One region of the Variovorax sp. 278MFTsu5.1 genome, then DNA from elsewhere that is predicted to be linked to it. Evidence: predicted binding sites of a transcription regulator. Region 1 holds the regulator's gene; each other region holds the start of a gene.
The links. Region 1 encodes sigma-54, which starts transcription at its own class of promoters, with help from an activator protein. Its sites were predicted from a motif close to TGGCANGNAANCTGCTTT; they were not measured.
Positions count from the first base shown of each region.

Region 1 (5,583 bases):
CGCCGCCCTCGTCGCTGACCCATTCGATGCGCGACTCGTTGCTGCCGTCGGCGAAGCGCAGCCTGTAGGCGCCCTGCTGCTTGAGCACGTCGATGAGCTTCAGCGCCTGTTGCGCCATCTCGGGGCTGCGAATGAACAGGCCGATCTCGGTGTTGTGCGTTTCCGAGCGCGGATCGAAGTTCATCGAGCCGACGAAAAGAATGCGCTGGTCGATCACCGCCGACTTGGCATGCAGCCGGCCCACCGAGGTGCCGAAGAGGCCCAGGCGCACGCTGCTGCGGGTGCGCTTGGTGCTCAGCTCGTAGAGGTCGGCGCCGAGCTTGAGCATGTCGGGCCGGTAGCGGCGGTAGGCGGTGTGCACCAGCGGCTCATCGGTGGCGGCCAGCGAGTTGGTGACCACGCTGATCTTCACGTTGCGCCCGCGGATCTCGCGCATCACGTCGAGCCCCGAGGCGCCCGGGATCAGGTAGGGCGAGACGATGGTCACTTCCGAGCGGGCGCGGCGCATCTGCTCGACCACGTTGTAGCGCACGCTGTCGACGTCCAGCAGCGGCACGCCGCCGTAGGAGGCCGTCTTGCCGATCACGCGCTCGGGCGAATCGGCATAAGCCTCGGCGGTGGTCCAGATCAGGCCGAGCTTGCCGGCGTCCAGGTCTTCGGCCATCGGGCTGTAGCCGAGCAGGTCGTTGGGCGCGGGCTTCGGCGGCAGGGGCGTGGTGTCGGGGCCGGTGGCCAGTTCGAAGCGCTTCTGCAGTTCCTCGCGCGGCAGGTCGCTGGCCACCACGGACTGGATCGGCCGCACGTAGACGCTGTTCCAGTACTGGTCGAACAGGCTGCCCAGGCGCGGGACCAGCGCGCCGGTGACGAAGGTGTCGAGGTCGATGAAGTTCTCGCCCGAGGTGCGCCTGAAGTACTGGTTGCCGATGTTGCGCCCGCCCGCCACCGCCATCGCGCCATCGGCGATGAACAGCTTGTTGTGCATGCGGCGGTTGACGCGGCTGAAATCGAAGAGCGAGGCGGTGAAGCGCTTCAGCAGGCTGCCGCGGCCGGCCGGGAAGGGGTTGAACAGGCGCAGCTCCACGTTGGGCGTGGCAGCCAGGCCAAGCAGCAGCTCGTCCTCGCCGGAGGTGTAGAGGTCGTCCATCAAGAGCCGCACGCGCACGCCGCGCTGGGCGGCGTCGCGCAGGGTGCGCAGCAGGTAGCGGCCGGTCTCGTCGTTCTCTATCTGGTAGTACTGCACGTCGAGCGTGCGCTGCGCGCGGCGCGCGAGCTGGATGCGCGTGTCGAAGGCGAAATCGCCGCCGGGCATCAGGCGGAAGCCGCTGAGGTCGGGGTCGGGCTGGGAGGCCAGCGCGATCTTGCCCAGGGCGGTGTCGGCCGAGACGGCGATGGTCTTGGTGGGCGGGCGCGGGGCCTCGTCGGGCAGGGTGGCGCAGCCGGCGAACAGCAGCACCGCCGCCATGGCGAAGACCCAATGCCCGGCGCGCGACATCAGGCCATGGCTCATCGGCTTCTTTCTAGAGTGCCTTGCGCAGGTTGGCAGGGGCGATGCGCAATGCTTCGCGGTACTTGGCGACGGTGCGGCGCGCGCACTCGATGCCCTGCTCCTTCAGCATCTCGGAGATCTGGCTGTCCGACAGCGGCTTCTTCACGCTCTCCGAGCCGACGAACTGCTTGATGAGCGCGCGCACCGCGGTGCTCGACGCGTTGCCGCCGGTCTCGGTGCCCAGCGCCGAGCCGAAGAAGTACTTGAGCTCGACCGTGCCGAAGGGCGTGGCCATGTACTTGGCGGTGGTCACGCGCGAGATGGTGGACTCGTGCAGGCCCAGCTCGTCGGCGATCTCGCGCAGCACCAGCGGGCGCATGGCGAGCTCGCCGTGCACGAAGTAGCTCTTCTGCCGTTCGACGATGGCGTTGCTCACGCGCAGGATGGTGTCGAAGCGCTGCTGGATGTTCTTGATGAACCAGCGCGCCTCCTGCAGCCGCTGCGACAGCGCCTGGCTGCCCTCGCCCTTGTGCGACTTGAGCGCGCCGGCGTAGATGTCGTGCACGCGCAGCCGCGGCATCACGTCGGGGTTGAGCATGACGCGGAACTTCACGTTGGTGCCGCGCCCGGTCTTGGTGACGATCACGTCGGGAATGACGACGTTGCGTTCCACGTCGACGAAGCTGCGGCCCGGCTTGGGCTCCAGCCGCGCGATGACCTGCAGCGCCGAGCGCACCAGCTCCTCGCTGCTGCGGGTGAGCGTGGCCAGGCGCTTGAAGTCGCGGCGCGCGAGCAGCTCCATGGGCTGCTTGCAGATGGCCAGCGCGGTCTTGCGGACCAGCTCCTCTTCCTCGGTCTCGTCGTCGCTCGCCATGGCGCGCAGCTGGATGCTCAGGCACTCCCCGAGGTCGCGCGCGCCGACGCCGGCGGGCTCCAGGCTCTGCAGCAGGCCGAGCGCCACCTGGAAGTGGTGCACGAGGTCGTCGAACTCGTCGTTGTCGTCACCGGCCAGGCCCGAGGCCAGCGCGGGCAGCGAGTCTTCGAGGTAGCCGTCGTCGTTGAGCGATTCGATGAGAAAGCGCAGCGCGGCGCTGTCGCTCTCGTTGAGCCGCAGGCTCAGCGCCTGGCGGTGCAAAAAGGACTGCAGCGACTCCTGGCTGCGCGCGAGCTCGGTGGCATCGGCGCGCTCGTCGTCGCCGGCGTTGTTCTGGCGCGCGGGCGCGTCGCCGCCCCATTCGCTGTCGTCGGGCGCCATGTCGACGGTGCCGTCGCCTTCCCAGTCGGGCTCGCGCTCGGCGACTTCGGCGGCGGGGCCGTCGGAGTCGGCGGCCGCGGTGCTTTCCGTGGACGAACTGGTGGTGCTGCTGCTCGCGGCCGAGGGGGTGAAGTCGCTCTCGCCTTCGCCTTCACCGCCGTCGTCGCGGGGGACCGGCGCGTCGGCTGTGTCGAGCCCGAATTCCTCGCGCACCGCTTCTTCGGCTGTGCGCTCGAGGAACGGGTTCTCGTCGAGCATCTGCTCCACCTCCTGGCTCAGCTCGAGCGTGGAGAGCTGCAGCAGCCTGATTGACTGCTGCAGCTGCGGCGTGAGCGCCAGATGCTGCGAAACGCGAAGGGACAGCCCTTGCTTCATGATGGAAACCGCCCCCGCGCCTTACATGCGGAAGTGCTCGCCCAGGTACACCCTGCGTACCTCGGCGTTGTCGACGATCTCCGAAGGCGTGCCTTGTGCCAGCACGTGCCCGTCGCTGATGATGAATGCGTGGTCGCAGATGCCCAGCGTCTCGCGCACGTTGTGGTCGGTGATGAGCACGCCGATGCCGCGCTCCTTCAGGAAGCTGATGATGCGCTGGATCTCGATCACCGCGATCGGGTCGATGCCGGCGAAGGGCTCGTCCAGCAGGATGAAGCGCGGCTGCGTGGCCAGCGCGCGCGCGATCTCGACGCGGCGGCGCTCGCCGCCCGACAGCGCCAGCGCGGGCGAATCGCGCAGGTGGTCTACGCGCAGGTCGGCCAGCAGGTCGCTCAGGCGCTCCTCGATGTGCTCCTTCGACAGCGGCACCATCTTGCCCTTCGCGTCGGGCTCGCTCTGCAGCTCGAGCACGGCGCGCACGTTTTCCTCGACCGTGAGCTTGCGGAAGATGGAAGCTTCCTGCGGCAGGTAGCTCAGGCCCATGCGGGCGCGGCGGTGGATCGGCATGTGGGCGATCGGCTCGCCGTCGATGGTGATGTCGCCGGCATCGGCGCGCACCAGCCCCACGATCATGTAGAACGAGGTGGTCTTGCCGGCACCGTTCGGGCCGAGCAGCCCGACGACTTCGCCCTTCTGCACGTCGAGCGAAACGTCCTTCACCACCGTGCGGCTGCCGTAGCTCTTCTTCAGGCCGCGCGCGACCAGGCGGCTGCCCGGTGCGCCGTTGGCGTCCTGCGTTCCTGCGGATTCGATCACTTGCGCGTGTCTCCCTGGTCACTTCCGAGCGTGGTGCTCGGGCGCAGGCCCTTGCCGGGTGCCGGGGTGACTGCCGGAGGCGGTGCCTTGGCACCACCGGCCGGGGCCGAGGCGCCCGCGGCCGGCGCGGTGGCGGCCTTCGGGGTGAGGATGGTTCTGACGCGTCCGCCCGGTGCCGAGGCGTTCACGGCGGTGTTCGGGGGCACGGTCGAGCCATTGACGGTGTAGGTGTCGTTGCTCTGGTCGTAGACGATCAGGGCGCCCTGGCTCTCGTCGTTCGGCGTGGCGCCCAGCAGGCGGCGCATGACGGCGTTGCGGATGAACTTGACGTTGTCGGCGCGGCTGTCGTACTCGATGACTTCCGACTCGCCCTCGATCCACTCGTCGGGCGCGTTGCGCTTCTGCTTGTAGTAGGCCCGCTTGCCCGGCGCCGCCGTGACCACGCCGTACTGGTAGCCCTCGGCGTCCTGGCGCACATCGAGGCGGGCGCCACGGATGATGATCGTGCCCTTTGTCACCAAAACGTTGCCGGTGAACACGCTGGTCTGCTTCAGGTCGTCGTAGCGCATCGAGTCGGACTCGATGTTCATAGGCTTGGAGCGGTCGGCGGTCTCCGCCACGGCTCCCGATGCGAGGCCTGCCAGCAACAGCGCGCCGGCGGCCAGGCGGCCGATGCGACGCAGGAAGGGGGTTGTGGGGTAAGAGTGCAATGTCATAGAGGCACGAAACTTGCTCGGCATTGTATGCGGCTGAGTGCTCCAGCCCCGCACGCACAGATGAAAAAGCCCGCCTAGGCGGGCTTGACTTTCTTTCTGGTTTTCTCCCAGAAACACGCGCAACCGCGCGGTACGGCTCGGCTTTTGGCGCTCAGCCCTTCTTTGCTTCACCGATGAGATAGTTCACGACCTGAAGCACCTTGGTCATGTTGCCGGCGGTTTCACCGTCGACATACCAGCGGCCGGCCACGGCCATAGCGGGCACGCCGGCCACCTTGTAGGCATCGGTCAGCTGCGAAGCGCGCTTGGCCTTGCTGGCCACGCCGAACGAGGTGAAGGTTTCCTTGAACTTGGTGGCGTCCAGGCCGTTGGCGGTGGCCCAGGCAATGATGTTGGCGTCGCCGTTCACGTTCTGGCGCTGGGCGTGGATCGCGTTGAACACCTTGGGCTGGAACTCGTCGACCTTGCCCATGGCTTCGAGCGCGTAGTAGAGGCGCTGCTTGGCCTCGACGTCGTTGCCCACGAAGGGCACGGGAATGCGGCGGAAGGAGACCTCCTTCGGAATGGTCTTGAGCCAGGCTTCCAGCGTCGGCTCGAAGTCGTTGCAGTGCGGGCAGTTGTACGAGAAGAACTCGACCACCTCGACCTTGCCCGCGGGGGCGTCGACCGGCACGCGCTTGTCGAGCACCAGGTACTCGGAACCGGCCTTGGGGGCGCGCGCCTGGGCGTGGGCCGTGCTGACACCCAGGGACATCAGCCCGAGCGAAGTGGCGGCCAGCGAAAAGTCACGACGTTTCATTTGAAAGGGTTCTCCAGTTGGTACGGCAGACTGAGCCGGCGCGCGGCGGGGAGTTCCACTCCCCTGCTCGACGGCGCGCCCGAAGCTACGAAAGGCGATATGAAAGGCGACGAATGGTGGCGGCAAACGCCGTCCG
Region 1 covers NZ_CP157622.1:694,781-700,363, reverse strand. The annotation lists gene ABL844_RS03080 (phospholipase D family protein) at 1-1,507, opposite strand, end outside; gene rpoN (RNA polymerase factor sigma-54) at 1,518-3,116, opposite strand; gene lptB (LPS export ABC transporter ATP-binding protein) at 3,138-3,932, opposite strand; gene lptA (lipopolysaccharide transport periplasmic protein LptA) at 3,929-4,648, opposite strand; gene ABL844_RS03060 (thiol:disulfide interchange protein DsbA/DsbL) at 4,800-5,447, opposite strand.

Region 2 (5,583 bases), 1.7 Mb from region 1:
GATCAGCGTCTGGTGCAGCACGTACCACGGGTACACCGACTCGTTGGCCCAGCGCAGCCAGGGCCAGGGGCGGTTCAGGTGGCGATGGCCGTGGCCGAGGATGGTCGCGACGGCCAGCCACAGGTAGAGCATGCGCAGCGTGTCCATCAGCAGGCCCGGGGGCGGGCTCTTCATGCCGGTGCGCAGCGCGATGAAGGCGGCGATCACCGCGACCGCCAGCGCGAGCGACATGCGGCGCAGCCGTTCCAGCTCCTTCCACACGCCGGTGTCCACGCCCATCCAGTAGCCGTAGAGGAACATCGTGAAGTAGAGGCTGTGCAGGTGGAAATCGCGCACCAGGTTGTGCGTGGCCGGAAAGCGCGAGGCCAGCAGCACCGTGAAGACCAGCAGCGGCACCACCGGCAACAGCAGCAGCTTCCAGCCGCGCAGGCCGTTGAAGGCTGCGCGCAGCCGCTGGCCGGCAGCGGATTTCCACAGCGGCAGCGTCAGCGCGACCAGTGCCGTGTAGGTAAATAGATAGGGCAGGTACCAGAGGTGGTTCCAGGTGATGCCGAACTCCGCGCCGTCGAAGGCCTGCTTCGGCCAGGGCTGGGCCATCGACAGGTAGCGCAGCAGGAAGGCGCCGAAGCCCGGCGCGACCATCCCGTTGGCCACGCCCTGCGCGTAGGCCTGGTAGGGCACGATCACCGCCATGCCGAAGGCCAGCGGCAGCATCAGCCGCAGGCCCCGGCTGCGCAGCAGGCCCCAGGTGCCCTGGCCCCGGCTCAGGAAGCCGAGCGACACGCCCGAGATCAGGAAGACCAGGTCCATGCGCCACAGGTTCAGGATGCGCATCGGCCATTGCAGCCATTCGGCCGCGTGCGGGCTCTTGAGGTGCCAGGGCCAGTCGGCCACGTAGTACATGCCCACGTGATAGAGGATGACGAAGAGGAAGGCCAGCGCGCGCAGGGCGTCGATGTCGTGGCGGCGGTGGTCGAATGGAATTGCTGGAACGGGATCGGCGGTCATGGGCGGCTCCTCGAAGCGGGAAGGCCGCCATGCTCGGCCCGGCCGCCCCGCGCGGCGCGGCCGGGGGACGGATCGCTCCCGCTTTGTGACGAGCGGTGGCCCGCGGGGACGAAATCCGGCCCCGAAAAGCCGTCCCGGGGCCCGTTTTCGGGAGAATCCCGGCCATGGGAGACCCCCGCAAGAACCTGTACGAACGCTACGCGCCGATCCGCCGTCCGCTGGAGGTGGCTTTCTGGATCGTGCTGATGACGCTGCAGGCCGCGTTCAGCACCATGGTGGCGATCATGGACGTGCGCACGCGCGCCGTGCCCCGGCCCAACTGGGAGGTCGCGACCTGGGAGGTGTCGAGCCACCTGGTGCTGTTGCTGCTGGTGCCGGCGCTGGCGGCGGTCGAGCGCCGGCTGTCGCCGCTGGCGCGCACCCATCTGCTGCGCTTCCTGGCCTGGCACCTGGTGGCGAGCGTGGTGTTCAGCGTGGTGCACGTGGCAGGCATGTTCGGGCTGCGGTCGATGGTCTACGCCATGGCGGGCGAACGCTACGACTTCTGGAACTGGGCCGGCCAGTGGAGCTACGAGTACCTGAAGGACGTGCGGGTGTACGCGAGCATCGTGTTCGGCATCTGGGCGTACCGGCTGTTCCTGCTGCGTCTGCAGGGGGAGGCGCGGGTGCTGGATGCGCCGGAGGAGGGCGTGACTGCGCCGGCTCCCGTCCCGATTCCGGCTCTGGCGGCACCGGAGGGATTCGAACCCTCCGTGCCCGACGCACCCCCGCCACCGCCAGCCCGCCCCGAACGCTTCCTGGTGCGCAAGCTGCGCCGCGAATTCCTCATCGCCGCCACAGACATCGACTGGCTCCAGGCCGAGGGCAACTACGTCGGCCTGCACGTCAACGGCCACGACTACCTGCTGCGCTCCACGCTGACCGACTTCCTGGCCCAGCTCGACCCGGCGCTCTTCGTGCGCGTGCACCGCAGCCATGCAGTGAACCTGGGGCGCATCAAGGAAATCGAGCCGCTGGACGGCGGCGACGCCCGGCTGCACATGCGCGACGGCACCACCGTGCCCTGCAGTCGCCGCTATCGCGATGCCCTGCGCACGGGCATCGGCGCGGCCTGATCCGGTGCGCGGCGGGCCGTGATCGGCCCGGTATTGGTTCATTTCGCACCATCAGAGAGCTTTCAGGCACCATTTTTGCTTCATTGGCCCGCCGCGCCGGTTGATTCAGGTGCGACGCACCAATTCAAACCAAAAATCCGCAAGAAGCTCCAATGGACGCACTCAAACAGGGCGCAGACGCGCTGTTCATCCTTCTCGGCGCCATCATGGTCCTGGCCATGCACGCCGGCTTTGCCTTTCTCGAACTGGGCACCGTGCGCAAGAAGAACCAGGTCAATGCGCTGGTGAAGATCCTGGTCGACTTCTCGGTCTCGACCATCGTGTATTTCCTGGTGGGCTACGGCGTGGCCTACGGCACGCATTTCTTCGTGAGCGCCACCGAGCTGTCGGCCAGGAGCGGCTACGAGCTGGTGAAGTTCTTCTTCCTGCTGACCTTCGCCGCGGCCATACCGGCCATCATCTCGGGCGGCATTGCCGAGCGCGCCAAGTTCTGGCCGCAGCTCATCGCCACGGCGGTGATCGTCGGCTTCGTCTACCCGCTCTTCGAGGGCATCGCCTGGAACAAGCACTTCGGCATCCAGGAATGGATCGCCTCGCTGACGGGCCACGAGTTCCACGACTTCGCTGGCTCCGTCGTGGTGCATGCGGTGGGCGGCTGGCTGGCGCTGCCGGCGGTGCTGCTGCTGGGGGCGCGGCGCAACCGCTACCGCGGCGACGGCTCGCTGAGCGCGCATCCGCCGTCGAACATCCCGTTCCTGGCGCTGGGCGCGTGGGTGCTGTGCGTGGGCTGGTTCGGCTTCAACGTGATGAGCGCGCAGAGCATCGACAAGATCTCCGGCCTGGTGGCCGTGAACTCGCTGATGGCGATGGTCGGCGGCACGCTGGTGGCGCTGGCCATGGGCAAGAACGACCCGGGCTTCGTCTACAACGGCCCGCTCGCCGGCCTGGTGGCGGTGTGCGCCGGCTCCGACCTGATGCACCCGCTGGGCGCGCTGGTGGTGGGCGGCGTGGCCGGCGGCATCTTCGTCAAGCTGTTCACGCTCACGCAGAACAAGTGGAAGATCGACGACGTGCTCGGCGTGTGGCCGCTGCACGGCCTGTGCGGCACCTGGGGCGGCATCGCGGCGGGCATCTTCGGCACGCAGGCGCTGGGCGGCATCGGCGGCGTGAACGTGTGGGCGCAACTCATCGGCACCGTGATGGGCGTGGCCTGGGCCGCACTGGCTGGCGCGGCGGTGTACGGCGCGCTCAAGGCGGTGGCCGGACTGCGGCTGTCGCAGGAAGAGGAATACGACGGCGCCGACCTGTCGATCCACCACATCTCGGCGACACCGGAGCGCGAAGTCAACTGGTAAGCGGCAAGGTGCAGCGGCTTGGGCTATTCTCGGCGCCCCTTACAACCGCCGAGGAGTAGACCCATGACAACGACACCCGCTCGCTGGCTGCGCAAAGGCGTCGCCGCACTGGCCGGCAGCCTGCTGATCCTTTCGTTCTCTTCCGTGGCGCAGGCCGGCGCGCCGCAGGTCAAGACCCAGGCGCCGGGCTTCTACCGGATGATGCTCGGCGACTTCGAGGTGACGGCGCTGTTCGACGGCACCCTCGACCTCGAGCCCAAGAAGCTGCTCACCAACACCACCCAAGCTCAGGTCGGCAAGCTGCTCGACCGCGGCTTCGAGAAGGACGCCGTGCCCACATCGGTGAACGGCTACCTCATCAACACAGGCAGCAAGCTGGTGCTGGTCGACACCGGCGCCGGCGGCCTCTTCGGCCCCACGCTCGGCAACCTGCAGGCCAACCTCAAGGCCGCGGGCTACCAGCCCGAGCAGGTCGACGACGTGCTCATCACCCACATGCACGGCGACCACGTCGGCGGCCTGGTGCAGGACGGCAAGCTGGTCTTTCCCAACGCCACCATCCACGCCGGGCAGGAAGACGCCGACTTCTGGCTGAACAAGGCCAACCTGGAGAAGGCCTCCGCCGAGATGAAGGGCTTCTTCCAGGGCGCGATGGCCTCGCTCAACCCCTACGTGGAAGCCGGCAAGTTCAAGGGCATGAAGGGCGGCACCGAACTGGCGCCCGGCATCAGGGCCGTGCCCGCCCACGGCCACACGCCCGGTCACAACATCTACGTCGTCGAGTCCAAGGGCCAGAAGCTGGTGCTGTGGGGCGACCTGATGCACGTGGCCGCCGTGCAGTTCGCGCAGCCGCAGATCACCATTTCGTTCGACGTCGACTCCAGGCCCGCAGCGGCCGAGCGCAAGAAGGCGTACGCCGACGCGGCCAAGGGCCGCTACCTGGTCGGCAGCGCGCACCTGCCGTTCCCGGGGCTCGGCCACGTGCGGGCCGAAGGCAAGGGCTACGCCTGGGTGCCGGTGGACTACCAGCAGGTGCGCTGAGCCAGCGATGAAGGTTGAGCGGCGCGGGCCGGTGTTGCGGCGCCCGCGGGCGCAAAGGCGCGCCCTGTAGCAAACTGGCCGGCTGCTTCGCTTTCATCATCCATCGCCCCATGACCCAAGCTCCCCCCGCCCTCGAAGTCCTCCCCCGCGACCTGTCCGCCTACCGCAAGGGCAACGTCGGCGTCGACTACGTGCACCGCTTCGAGTCCGGCAAGCCTGGCCCGCACGTGCTGATCAACGCGCTCACGCACGGCAACGAGATCTGCGGCATGACGGCGGCCACGCACCTGCTCGACAACGACGTGCGTCCCAAGATCGGCACGCTCACCGTCAGCTTCGCCAACGTGGCGGCGTATGAATCCTTCAACGAGGCGCTGCCCTTCGACAGCCGGCAGCTGGTGCACAACCTCAACCGCATCTGGTCGCCCGAATGGCTGGACGGCAAGGAGGACAGCCCCGAGCTGAGCCGCGCGCGCATCCTGCGCCCGGTGGTGGACGCGGCCGACCACATCCTCGACATCCACTCGACCAGCCAGCCCGTCGTGCCCTTCTGGGTGTACCCGGGCTTCGAGCGCAACGCCCGGGTCGCGCAGGCCATCGGCCGCCCCGCGGTGCACCTCGTGATGCCCGACGGCCTGGGCTCCGGCACGCCGCTCATCCAGTACGGCAGCCACGGCGGCCCCGACGGCAAGGGCGTGGCGATGGTGGTCGAATGCGGCCAGCACTTCCTGCGCTCCGCGTCTGATCTCGCCACCGCCGTCACCTACGACTTCCTCGCCCACTTCGGCCTCGTCGACAAGGACCCGGCCACCCCGCCACCCGAGCCGCAACGGCGCTTCCAGCTGCTGCAGACCTACGTCATCAAGTCGCCCGACTTCGCCTTCGTGCGCCCGCTCATCGGCTTCGAGACCTTCGCCAAGGGCGAGCTGATCGCGACCAACGGCGACGAGGAGATCCGTGCGCTGTGCGACGACTGCACGATCTTCATGCCGGCCCAGCGTGCGATCGTGGGGCGCGAGGCGGTTTATCTGACCAAGCCGATCTGAGGCCGGTCGGTCGGTCAG
Region 2 covers NZ_CP157622.1:2,416,489-2,422,071, forward strand. The annotation lists gene ABL844_RS10930 (acyltransferase family protein) at 1-1,008, opposite strand, end outside; gene ABL844_RS10935 (LytTR family DNA-binding domain-containing protein) at 1,173-2,123, shown strand; gene ABL844_RS10940 (ammonium transporter) at 2,276-3,478, shown strand; gene ABL844_RS10945 (MBL fold metallo-hydrolase) at 3,542-4,519, shown strand; gene ABL844_RS10950 (succinylglutamate desuccinylase) at 4,630-5,565, shown strand; gene ABL844_RS10955 (hypothetical protein) at 5,580-5,583, opposite strand, start outside.
Region 2: the regulator sigma-54 is predicted to act here: its motif matches at 2,188-2,205, upstream of ABL844_RS10940 (ammonium transporter).

Region 3 (5,583 bases), 280 kb from region 1:
AAGATGCCCTTCTCGGTGAACAGGTCGTAGAACTTCTGGAAGTACGCGACGTCGCTGGGCTTGAACTCGTTGTAGAGCATGTACGACGCGAGCGGCACCTCGGCGGTGAGCTTGCCTTCGATGGCGGTGTAGCCCTTCATGAACTGGCGTGCCTCGTCGGGCTTGCTGCGCACCAGCTCCACGCCGCGTGCGTAGGCGGCTATGTACTTCTTCGCGACCTCGGGGTTCTTCCTGATGAAGTCGCTGGTGAGGCTGGCCGCGCCGCCGTGCCACGGCGCCATCGGGTCGCCGAGGATGTACTTCGCGACCACGCCGGCCTCGACGACGCGCGTGGTGCCGTTCATGCGGCCCACGGTGCCGGTGGGCTCCAGCGTGTAGCAGGCGTCGACCTGGCCCGCGACCAGCGCAGCCACGTGCTGGCCGATGGGCAGCTCGCTCACGGTCGCGCCCTTGGCGCCCGCGCGCTCCAGCATGGTCTTGCACAGCGTGACGTTCTGGATGCCGGGGCCCGATGCGACCTTCTTGCCGGCCAGCTCGGCCACCGACTTGACGGGGCTGTCCTTGGCGACGATGAATTCGTCGAGCACGTACTTCGCGTTGCTCGGGTTGGTGCAGAAAATCTTGAACAGCCCGGGCTGCGCGATCTCGCCGATCGCGAGATTGGCGGAGCCCGTGCCGTTGGCGCTGCCGTCGCAGCGGCCCGCGAGCATGCCTTCCATCACCTGCTGCGCGCCGGCGAACTTCAGCGGCTCCACGTCCAGGCCGGCTTCCTTGAAGTAGCCCTTGTCGACCGCCGCGAAGAACGGCAGGCCGGCGGCCACCGGCCAGAAGCCGATGCGCAGCTTCGCAGCCGCGCCCTGCGCGCGCACGATGGCGGGCGCGGCCAGCACTGCCATGCCCGCGGCGCCGGCCTGCAGCAGCTGGCGTCGCCGGCGTGCGGCGGGAGAGTGTTGTTGGATGCTCATCGGAACTCCTCTGATCAGTTGGAACTCGGGGTGGCGCGGCTCGCGACGTATGCGCGCCAGCCGCCGTGATGGCTCACGTCCTGCGCGCCGTCCAGCGCGTGGCCTTCGCAGATGAAGCCCTTCACCCAGCTGCCGTCGGCCAGCTCCACGCTGCCGAGGCCCAGCGGTGGCGGGATCAGCGCGAGGAAGCTGCCGACCTGCGCGAGCGGCACGGCCCACACCTCCAGCGCGATGGCGGCGCCTTCATCGCCTTCGGCCACGCGACGCAGTCCGGGCTTGGGCGGCACGGTGCCCGGCAGCGCGTGCAGCCTGTAGGCGGGCGAGGTGGTGGTGGCGCGCACCAGGGTCGCGCCGCGCTCGGTCAGTTGGCTGTTGAGCGGCATGCCCGAGAGATGCGCACCGACGACGGCGATCGGCAAGGTGCCGGCACCCGCCGCCGCGAGCCCCGGAATCGCACGCGGCGGCGGCAGAGGCTCGCCTGTCGCGCCCTGCGCAAGGCCGGTGGCGTGGTGGAAGCGCTGGCCCAGCTCGGCGAGTGCGAGATCGCTGCCGCAGGGGCCGATCAGCGTGATGCCGAAAGGCAGGCCGTCCGCGCGCAGGCTGCTGGGCACCGAGAGCGCGGCGTAGTCGAGCAGGTTGACGAAGTTGGTGTAGGCGCCGAGGTTGCGGTTGAGCGCGACCGGATCGGCGCGCATCTGCTCGCGCGTGTAGTGCGTGGGCGCGGTGGGCACGAGCAGCAGGTCGATGTCGCGCCACATCGGCTCGACCTTCTGCGCGATGGCGCGCAGCCTGGTCTGTGCGTCGAACAGGTCGGCGGCGCTGTAGCCCCGGCCGCTGGCGAGGATGCCGCGCACGGGCTCGATCACGTCGTCGGCATGCGCGTCGAAGAACTCGCGCACCGCGGCGTAGCGCTCGGCGACGAGTGCGCTTTCGTAGAGCATGGCGGCCGCTTCCGCGAGCGGCGCGTAGGCGATGGTGACGGGCGTGCCGCCCATGGCGAGCAGCCGCGCGACCGCATCGCCGAAGGCCTGCTCGGCGGCGGCGTCGCCGAAGAAGCTGAGCCTGTCGGGCACGCCGAAGCGGAAGCGCGCGGGCAGCGGCTCGCGGCGCAAGTCGATCTCGCGGGAGTACGGATCGCGCGCGTCGTGGCCGGCGGCTGCGAGCAGCACGTCGACCGCGGTGGCGACGGTGCGCGCGAAGATGGAGACGCAGTCGGCGCTCTGCGCGGCGGGCACCACGCCGAAGGCGCTCAGCAGGCCGCGCGAAGGCTTCAGGCCGACGATGTTGTTGAGCCCGGCCGGCACGCGGCCGGAGCCGGCGGTGTCGGTGCCCAGCGCGAAGTCGGCCTCGCCCGTGGCCACCACACAGGCCGAGCCCGAACTGGAGCCGCCCGATACATAGCGCGCGTCGAAAGCGTTGGGCACCTCGCCATAAGGAGAGCGGGTGCCGTTCAGGCCGCAGGCGAACTGGTCGAGATTGGTCTTGCCGGCCAGCAATGCACCGGCTTCGAGCAGGCGCTGCACCACGGTCGCGTGCACCTCGGGCAGGCGCTCGAAGGCCGGGCAGGCGGCGGTGGTGGGCACGCCGGCCACGTCGATGTTGTCCTTGACAGCGAAGCGCAGGCCCGCGAGCGGCAGGGCGAAATCCAGCGCCACGGCGGCGTGCGTGTGTGCCACAGGCGAGGCGAACCTGGCGATCCAGGCCGCTTCTGGCGTTCCGCTTTTCGGGTTTTCTTCGTGCACCATCTTCAGGCATCCAAACATGTGTACAAGTTGAGATGCAAGCGGCATGCCAGCGCAAGCGCACCGTGGCGCAGATCGGAATCGTGCGGGGATTGGCCCGCTCCCCTCGGGCTTTGGGCTCCCTCCCCCGGGCTTGGCTCCCTCTCCCCCTCGGGGAGAGGGTTGGGGTGAGGGCAGGTGCGGAAGATGAAGCGCGACTCTTATCTAGAGGCCGTAGCCCTCACCCCCGCCCTCTCCCCAGGGGGAGAGGGAGTCATGCAAGTCAGCTCTTCCTTGCGTCGCGGTAGAGCTTCTCGACCTTCGGCAGGTTCGCTTCGAGCTTCGAGATGCGGTCCGGACCGCTCGGGTGCGTCGAGAGGAAGCTCAGGCCGCCCTGATTCCTGGACACCGTGGCCATCTTCTGCCACAGCGAGACCGACGCCTTCGGGTCATAGCCCGCCCGCGCCGCCAGTTCGAGCCCGACGAGATCGGCCTCTGTCTCGTCGCTGCGGCTGAACTTGAGGGTGATGAGCTGCGTGCCGGCGCGCGCGGCCAGGTCGCCTACCTGCCCCCAGCCGAGCAGCTGCGCACCGATGGAGAGCGCGGCGCCCGTGCCCGCGCTCTTGGCCAGGCGGGCGCGTGCATGCTCGCGCAGGGCGTGAGCCATCTCGTGGCCCATCACCATCGCGACCTCGTCGTCGGTGAGCTTCAGCTGGTCGAGGATGCCTGTGAAGAAGGCGATCTTGCCGCCGGGCATGCAGAAGGCGTTGATCTGCTTGCTGCCGATCAGGTTGACCTCCCACTTCCAGTCTCGGGCGCGCGAATTCCACGGCATCGCGAACGGAATGAGCCGCCTGGCGATGGCCCGCAGGCGCTGCAGCTGCGGATTGCTCTCGCCCGCGAGCGCCCCCTTGGCGCGTGCCTGCTCGAGCAGCTGGCCGTACTGCTGCACGCCGGCCGTCTCGATCTGCTCGACCGGCACGATGTTCCGGGCCACCGAGGCCTTGCCCACGTCGACCTGCGCCAGGGCCGGCTTCGCGAGGACCGCGCCGGCCGCCGCCAGCAGGAAGGCTCGCCGCGGATGCCACGCGGAAGCTGCGGAGGGGGCGGGAACGTCGGTGAAGGGGCGATCGCATCGTGTGCACATAGGAGCGGGATGATAGGAACAAATGAAGACAAGAAGCCCGGGAACCCGGGCCGTCGCTCATGGACAATCCAGGGCACATGTCCGCCTCGCCCGCAGAAACCCCCACGCCCACCTCACCGCCCTGGCGCGACGCGCTGAAGGTCTACCTGGAGCCCGCCACCCTGCGCATGCTGGCGCTGGGCTTCTCGGCCGGGCTGCCGCTGCTGCTGGTGCTGGGCACGCTGAGCTTCCGGCTGCGCGAAGCGGGCATCGACCGCACCACCATCGGCTACCTGAGCTGGGTCGGGCTGGCCTACGGCTTCAAGTGGGTCTGGGCGCCGCTGGTCGACCGGCTGCCGCTGCCGCCGCTCACCACCTTGCTGGGACGCCGCCGGGGCTGGCTGCTGCTGGCGCAGTGCATGGTCATCGCAGGGCTGGCGGGCATGGCGGTCAACGATCCGCGCCACGGGCTCACGCCGCTGGTGTGGTGCGCGCTGCTGGTGGCCTTCGGCTCGGCCACGCAGGACATCGCGCTCGACGCCTTCCGCATCGAATCGGCCGAGGCGCGCAAGCAGGCCGCGCTGGCCGCCGCCTACCAGACGGGCTACCGGCTCGCGATGATCTGGGCCGGCGCCGGCGTGCTGTGGGTCGCGGCCTGGGCCGAGGTGGCGCCCGCTGCAGCGGCCACGGGCGCGGCGGCCTATCAGAACGGCGCCTGGAAGACGGCCTACCTGGTCATGGCGGCATCGATGGCCATCGGCGTGGTCACGGTGCTGCTTTCGCCCGAGCCGGTGCCGGGCGCCATGCCCAAGGCCCGGACCGCCGCCGAATGGCTGCGCAACGTGCTGATCGAGCCCTTCGCCGATTTCATACGCCGCTACAAATGGCAGGCGGTGCTGATCCTCTCGCTGATCGCCATCTACCGCATCAGCGACGTGGTGATGGGCATCATGGCCAACCCGTTCTACGTGGACATGGGCTTCACCAAGGACCAGGTGGCCTCGGTCAGCAAGATCTACGGCGTGATCATGACGCTGGCGGGCGCCTTCGTCGGCGGCGTGCTGTCGATGCGCCTGGGCGTGATGCGCGTGCTGATGCTCGGCGCCGTGCTCAGCGCCGCCAGCAACCTGCTCTTCGCCTGGCTGGCCACGCGCGGGCACGACCTGACTGCGCTGATCGCGGTGGTCTCGGCCGACAACCTGGCCGGCGGCATCGCCTCGGCGGCGTTCATCGCCTACCTGTCGAGCCTCACCAACATCAGCTACTCGGCCACGCAGTACGCCCTTTTCAGCTCGCTGATGCTGCTGCTGCCGAAGTTCCTGGCCGGCTACTCGGGTGCCTTCGTCGACGCCTACGGCTACAGCAGCTTCTTCGTCGGCACCGCCCTGCTGGGTGCGCCGGTGCTGTTGCTGGTGGCGCTGGCCTCGCGGCTGACGGCGACCACAAGCCCAAAGGGCCGTCAATAGGGCCTGGGCCTTATAGGAAACGGCCGACGGTGCGCGGGCCGCGCAACTGGTAGGCTGTGCCGGTATACATTCGTTTCTTTCAATTTTCTTTCCCCGCCGCGCGCTTCGCTTCCTGCCGGCGTCCATCGTCCGCCTGACCGACAGCCCAACACCTACAAGATCGTGCCGTCCCGAATTTCTCCTCTTCAGATAAGTGCCTACACGGCCACCAGCGCCGTCGGTGTCGGCAAGGAAGCGCTGGCCGACGCGCTCGCGCAGTCGCGCAGCGGGCTGCGCGCCAACGATTTCGGCGACGCGCCGCTGCC
Region 3 covers NZ_CP157622.1:416,390-421,972, reverse strand. The annotation lists gene ABL844_RS01845 (ABC transporter substrate-binding protein) at 1-965, opposite strand, end outside; gene atzF (allophanate hydrolase) at 980-2,710, opposite strand; gene ABL844_RS01835 (M48 family metallopeptidase) at 2,970-3,833, opposite strand; gene ABL844_RS01830 (AmpG family muropeptide MFS transporter) at 3,893-5,278, shown strand; gene ABL844_RS01825 (beta-ketoacyl-[acyl-carrier-protein] synthase family protein) at 5,441-5,583, shown strand, end outside.
Region 3: the regulator sigma-54 is predicted to act here: its motif matches at 2,742-2,759, upstream of atzF (allophanate hydrolase).

Region 4 (5,583 bases), on a different replicon from region 1:
GAACTGCTGCAAGCCTGCCTGCCCGAAAGCGACGCGCTCGAGCGGGTGGTCGACACGCACGTGCACAACCTGCGGCGCAAGCTGGAGGAGCGCGGTGTCACGGGCATCCCTCTCGCCGTGCGAGGCGTCGGCTATCGCCTGGGCGGTTCGTAGCGATGCGCTCGCGTCGATCACTTTGGGCGTGGCTCACTTGGCGGATGGTCGTCTTGGCCATTGCCGCGACCGCAGCGGTGCAGGCCGGGATGTGGGGGCGCTACAACTACCTGGAAGCAAAGGCTGAGTCCAAACTGCCGCCCGCGGTGGCCGCAGAGATGCGGCGTCTTGAGATTGAGCCGGAAAAGAACGCAAAGCGGTTGCAGGAAATCTATGCCATGTACGGTGAGATTTTCGCGCCGCCGTCCGATACCGAGGATCTGATCGTGCAGGCGCTGTTGAGCCTGGCCATCGTTCCCTTCGTGGTGGCGTTCGGCCTGATTCTGGCGCGCCGCATCGTTCGGCCGGTCTCGCACGTGGTCGCCGCTGCAGAGTCGGTGGCGACGGGACGCTTCTCGGCGCGGGCACCGGTGCTCGAAGCGGCGCCTGCTGAACTCCAGCGCCTCGCGATGCACTTCAACAAGATGGCGCAGCGCTTGGAGGCGTACGACAGGGAGCTCCACGATTCGAGTGCGGCCATCGCGCATGAACTTCGCACGCCTTTGACTGCGGCGATGGGACGACTGCAGGGCATTCTGGATCGGGTGTTCCCGTACGAAGAGGGCCAGATCGCCACGGTCCTGGATCAGTTGGAGCAGATCCAGCGCATCATCGGTGACCTGCAGGTTCTTTCGCTCGCGCAGGGTGGCCGACTGCATCTGGAGATCAGCGAGTTCGCCGCGCGGCAATTCGTCGATGAAAGAATCCATTGGGCCAGCCCCGCCTTGCAGGCGCGCAGCGTGCGGGCCGTCAACCATGTCGAGGCCAGGCAGACGCTGCGCGCGGACAGGACGCGGCTCGGTCAGGCTCTGTCGGCCCTCATCGACAACGCGGTGCGCTACGCAGGTGACGGGGGCATCGTGGAGATTGACCTTGTGGAGCGAGACCTGGGCGTTGAATTGATCGTTCGCGACCGGGGCACAGGTGTTTCATCCGATGACAAGGACTTCTCGCGCTTCTTCGAGCGCTTCTGGCGCAGCGAGCAGTCTCGCTCGCGGCACGCCGGCGGAACCGGCCTGGGCCTGTCGGTCGTGCAGGCGATCTGCAGGGCCCATGGCGGCCACGCGAGCGCTTCAGCACGCGCCGGTGGCGGCGCAGAAGTGCGCATCTGTTTGCCGTACACGGGAGCGGCGATGGATTCAGGCACGTTGGTGGCCTAACGATGCGGTCGGAGGTGTGAACAGAAGGCGCGTGATTTCTTGCAGCACCGCATCCAGCGCAATCTCGCGTGCCGGGGGGACTCCGCCCGCCCGTGCTCAAGACCTCGGCTCGGTGTGCGATTTGCACCGTGCGCTGAGCGGTGAAAGCGATTCGGCATAGCCGCGGTCGAAGGTGAGGGTTTCCTTGCGAGCCGAATTCTTCGGCGGCGAGTTGAAAAGGTTTTTCGTGACGACGGCAGCGGGTTTGCTTTTTCCTGCGGCGACGCGAGGATCTCAATGGGCACTTGCAGTTGGGGAGTGCGACTGTCCCAGATCGCGCGCGTCACCGGTTCCATTTACATCGTGACTGGCAGGCTGCTCGACCCGGACCACGTGTCGCGGATCCTGGGCAAGCGACCGCCCAAGATCTCCATCATCGCGACTGCCAGCGCGCGCAGGGAGGCGAGTGTGATCAAGCGCGGCTTCCCTGATGTGCGCGTCGCACAGCGATTGCGATGCCAAGGTGGTGCTTGTCGAGCCCGACACGGTCTGGGTCTCGAGCGCGCACTGCGGCAGGTCCGCGATGATCGAGTCCACCGTCGGTCCGCATTCGACCCAGCGTTCTCAACAGGGCCCTGGAATCCTTTTTCTGCAAGCTCTGGTCCCAGTCGCGCTCGAGATCCAGTGACCTTGTTCCGACGTCCGCCCTCCCCACTGACAGCCAGATCCCCTGAAACGTTCTTCCTTTCCGGAGGCAGCGCCCTGTCGAGGCGAGGGCGCTGCGGATCGTCCTGCGGCCGTCGCGGGCCACCTGACGGGTGGCGATGCGTGAGCCTCGCGTGTGTCCTAGGACTCGAGCGTTTCCAGCGGGCCGAAGAACTCGTAGCGCAACTGCTGCTTCGGTATGCCAAGCGCCAGCCCGTCGGCATAGACGGCCTTCATGAAGGGCTTGGGTCCGAGAAAATACAGGTCCACGTCGCGGTCGGATGGCAGCAGCTGGGCCAGAAGTTCTCGGTTCACGAAGCCGATTGCATGTGGCCGGTCGGCGGCGCGCGGCGTGTCGTAGACGTACAGCGGCTTCACGTTCGCATGCGTCGCAGCCAGAGCATCCACGCGTGCGCGGAAGGCGTGGGCGCCGCCGTGACGGGCCGCATGCACGAAATGCACCGGCCGACCCGTGTGCGCCATGGATTCCAGCATGCTCATCGCCGGCGTGATGCCCACGCCCCCGGTGACCAGCACCAGCGGACGGGTTTGTTCTCCTGCGGGGTGCAGCACGAAGTCGCCGCACGGCGCTTGGACCTGCAGTCGCGCGCCGACGGTCGCAGTGCTGTGCAGCCAGTTCGAAGCCCGGCCCCCCTCCTCCTTCTTGACGCTGATGCGGTACCACGGCTTGCCTGGCGCGTCGGACAGCGAATAGTTGCGTCGCACCGGCTGGCCGTCGATGTCCAGCACGAGCGTGATGTACTGGCCAGGCGAGAACGCGAGCAGCGCGCCGCCGTCGGTGGGCTCCAGGTAGAACGACGTGATGACATCGCTTTCATCCTCGCGACGCGCGACGCGGAACTCGCGCGTTCCGCGCCAGCCTCCGGGTTGTGCTGCGTTGGTGCTGTAGACCTTTTCCTCGGCGGCAATCAGCAGGTCGGCCAGTGCGCCGTAGGCCTCGCCCCAGGCGGCAATGACTTCATCGGTGGCGGCGGCGCCCAGCACATCCTTGATGGCACGCAGCAGGTAGCTGCCGACGATGGGGTAGTGCTCGGGCAGCACGCCGAGTGCCGCATGCTTCTGGATGATGCGCGGCAGCGCATCGCCAATGGCTTCCAGACGGTCGATGTGTGCTCCATAGGCGACGACCGCACCTGCCAGCGCCCGAGCCTGGCTGCCGGCCGCTTGGTGGGCTTCGTTGAAGAATGCCTTCAGCTGAGGATGCCCCTCGAGCATGAGGCGGTAGAAGTGGCGGGTAATGGCCTCGCCGTGCGCCTGAAGCGCAGGCACGGTGGACTTGACGATGGCGATGGTTTGCGGGTTCATGGCTTTTCCGAATTGATGTTGGCGGTGTCGACATCTCACGATCTGTGCCAGCGACAACCATGAGCCAAGTCCCTGTCGCCATTGGTGATTTTTTTGCAATGGTCAAATTGACAACATCAAGCAGTTGTATTTATGACCACAAATGATGTCAGTTTGACCCATGACCTTCCGCCTTCGGCGGCTGAAGCGAGCAGATACCGATCGCTTCTGGCCGCGGCGCGCGGACTCGTTCAATGCGATGCGGCTGCTCTCTTGCAACTCGAAGGCGATGTTCTCCGGCCGATGGCCGTGGACGGCTTGAGCGACGAGACACTCGGACGCCAGTTCCCGGTGGCTGCCCACCCGCGTTTTGCGCGTCTGCTCGACAGTCCGCGAGGCCTGCGGTTCGCCCATGACTGCGGCTTGCCGGACCCTTACGATGGCCTGATCGTGGGGCAGCCTGGCATCCTGCCGGTGCATGACTGCATGGGCGCACCGCTGCGTCTGCGTGGCATCCCATGGGGCTTGCTCACGCTCGACGCCCTCGAGCCGCACACGTTCAACGCGGTGAGCCCGGCCCAGGTCGAGGCGCTCGTGGCACTCGTGGAAGCGGGCGTGGAGGCCGTCCAGACGATCCGCGAGATGGAAGCTCGCGCCGCGCGCGAGCAGGCCGTGGCTCACGCCCTGCGCGCTGGGCGCGGCGCACCGCGCGAATTGCTGGGCAGCAGCGCGGCCATGAAGCAGCTTTACAGCGAGATCGAGACGGTCGCCGTGTCTGACCTGACGGTGCTGCTGCTGGGCGAGACGGGCGTGGGCAAGGACCTGGTGGCGCAACGCCTGCACGCGCGCTCGCGTCGCAGCGAGCAGCCGCTCGTGCAGGTCAACTGTGCAGCACTGCCCGAGGCGCTGGCGGACAGCGAGCTCTTCGGCCACAAGCGCGGCGCGTTCACGGGCGCCATGCACGACCGCGATGGCAAGTTCGAGATCGCGGACGGTGGCACGCTCTTTCTGGACGAGGTCGGAGAATTGCCGCTGAGCGTGCAAGCCAAGCTGCTGCGCGTGCTGCAAAGCGGTGAAGTGCAGCGCCCGGGGAGCGATCGCACATTGAAGGTCGACGTCCGCGTGATTGCGGCCACCAACCGTGACTTGCCCGCGGCGATCGCGCAGGGACGGTTTCGCGCGGATCTCTACCACCGGCTTTCGGTCTATCCGCTGGTCGTCGCGCCGCTGCGCGAACGGGGACGCGATGTGCTCGCGCTCGCCGGCGGCTTCCTCGAGGAAAACCAGCATCGCTTGGGCGCGCGCAATCTACGGCTCTCGCCGGCGTCGAAGTCTGCCTTGTTGGCGCACGTCTGGCCAGGCAACGTGCGCGAGCTTGAGCATGTGATCAGCCGCGCATCACTGCGGGCCGTCAGGGAGCAGCCCCGCGGGGCACGCTGGACGGCCATCGAACCACGCCACCTGGCGTTGGAGAGCTCCGCAGTTGGCGCTCCGGCTGACCTGAGGAGGAAGGCCGTGTCCTTACCGGCAGAGGGCCAGGTCCCTGCGGTTGCGGTGCGCAGCACATTGCGTGAAGCCACGCTGGCGTTCCAGCGAGCCTGGCTCGATGAGATGTTGACGCGGCATCAGGGTCACCTGGCCAACGCCGCGCGTGAAGCTGGGATGGACCGCAGCAACTTCCACCGGACACTGCGCAAACTCGGCCTGCTGCAAGCCAATGATGCGGACGCCCGCAATCAGTCCGGCGCGAACCTGTGAAGGCCCCGCGCGCCTGCGTTCAGCAAGCAGGGCCTTGCAAAAAGGGCCGGGTGCCGATTCCAGCTGCGCATCCCGAGCTTTGCCTGTCTGTTTCTTCCTCCCAAGCACGCACCGTGGAGAGGGCTAGAGTCCATCCCGCATGCTTGGAAAGAAGTCCCGAATATCCGCGTATTGCGTGTCAGCCTGCGCCATCAGTGCAAAGGCCTTGAGCTTTGTGGCGTCGGCATAGGGAACCTGGGAGCTCCCTCCGCCCGAATGCCGGCACAGCAGATCGTCGTCATCCAGGTTGAGCAAGGTGCGGCATGCCACCGGGCGAGCCTCGTAGACGGTGCAACGGTCTGCACGAAGAAACGGGCAAGGCGTCAGCGGACCCGTTTGCAACTGCCGTTCCATCTCGGACAGGTTTTCGGCCTGCGCGTGGTCTGCGACGCGCAGGCTGCGTCTTGGCACGCTCGGCGCCCTGCCGCTGGCGCGACCCAGCAGA
Region 4 covers NZ_CP157623.1:378,573-384,155, forward strand. The annotation lists gene ABL844_RS33910 (response regulator) at 1-153, shown strand, start outside; gene ABL844_RS33915 (ATP-binding protein) at 207-1,352, shown strand; gene hmpA (NO-inducible flavohemoprotein) at 2,178-3,362, opposite strand; gene norR (nitric oxide reductase transcriptional regulator NorR) at 3,495-5,099, shown strand; gene ABL844_RS33930 (YkgJ family cysteine cluster protein) at 5,223-5,583, opposite strand, start outside.
Region 4: the regulator sigma-54 is predicted to act here: its motif matches at 3,395-3,412, upstream of hmpA (NO-inducible flavohemoprotein).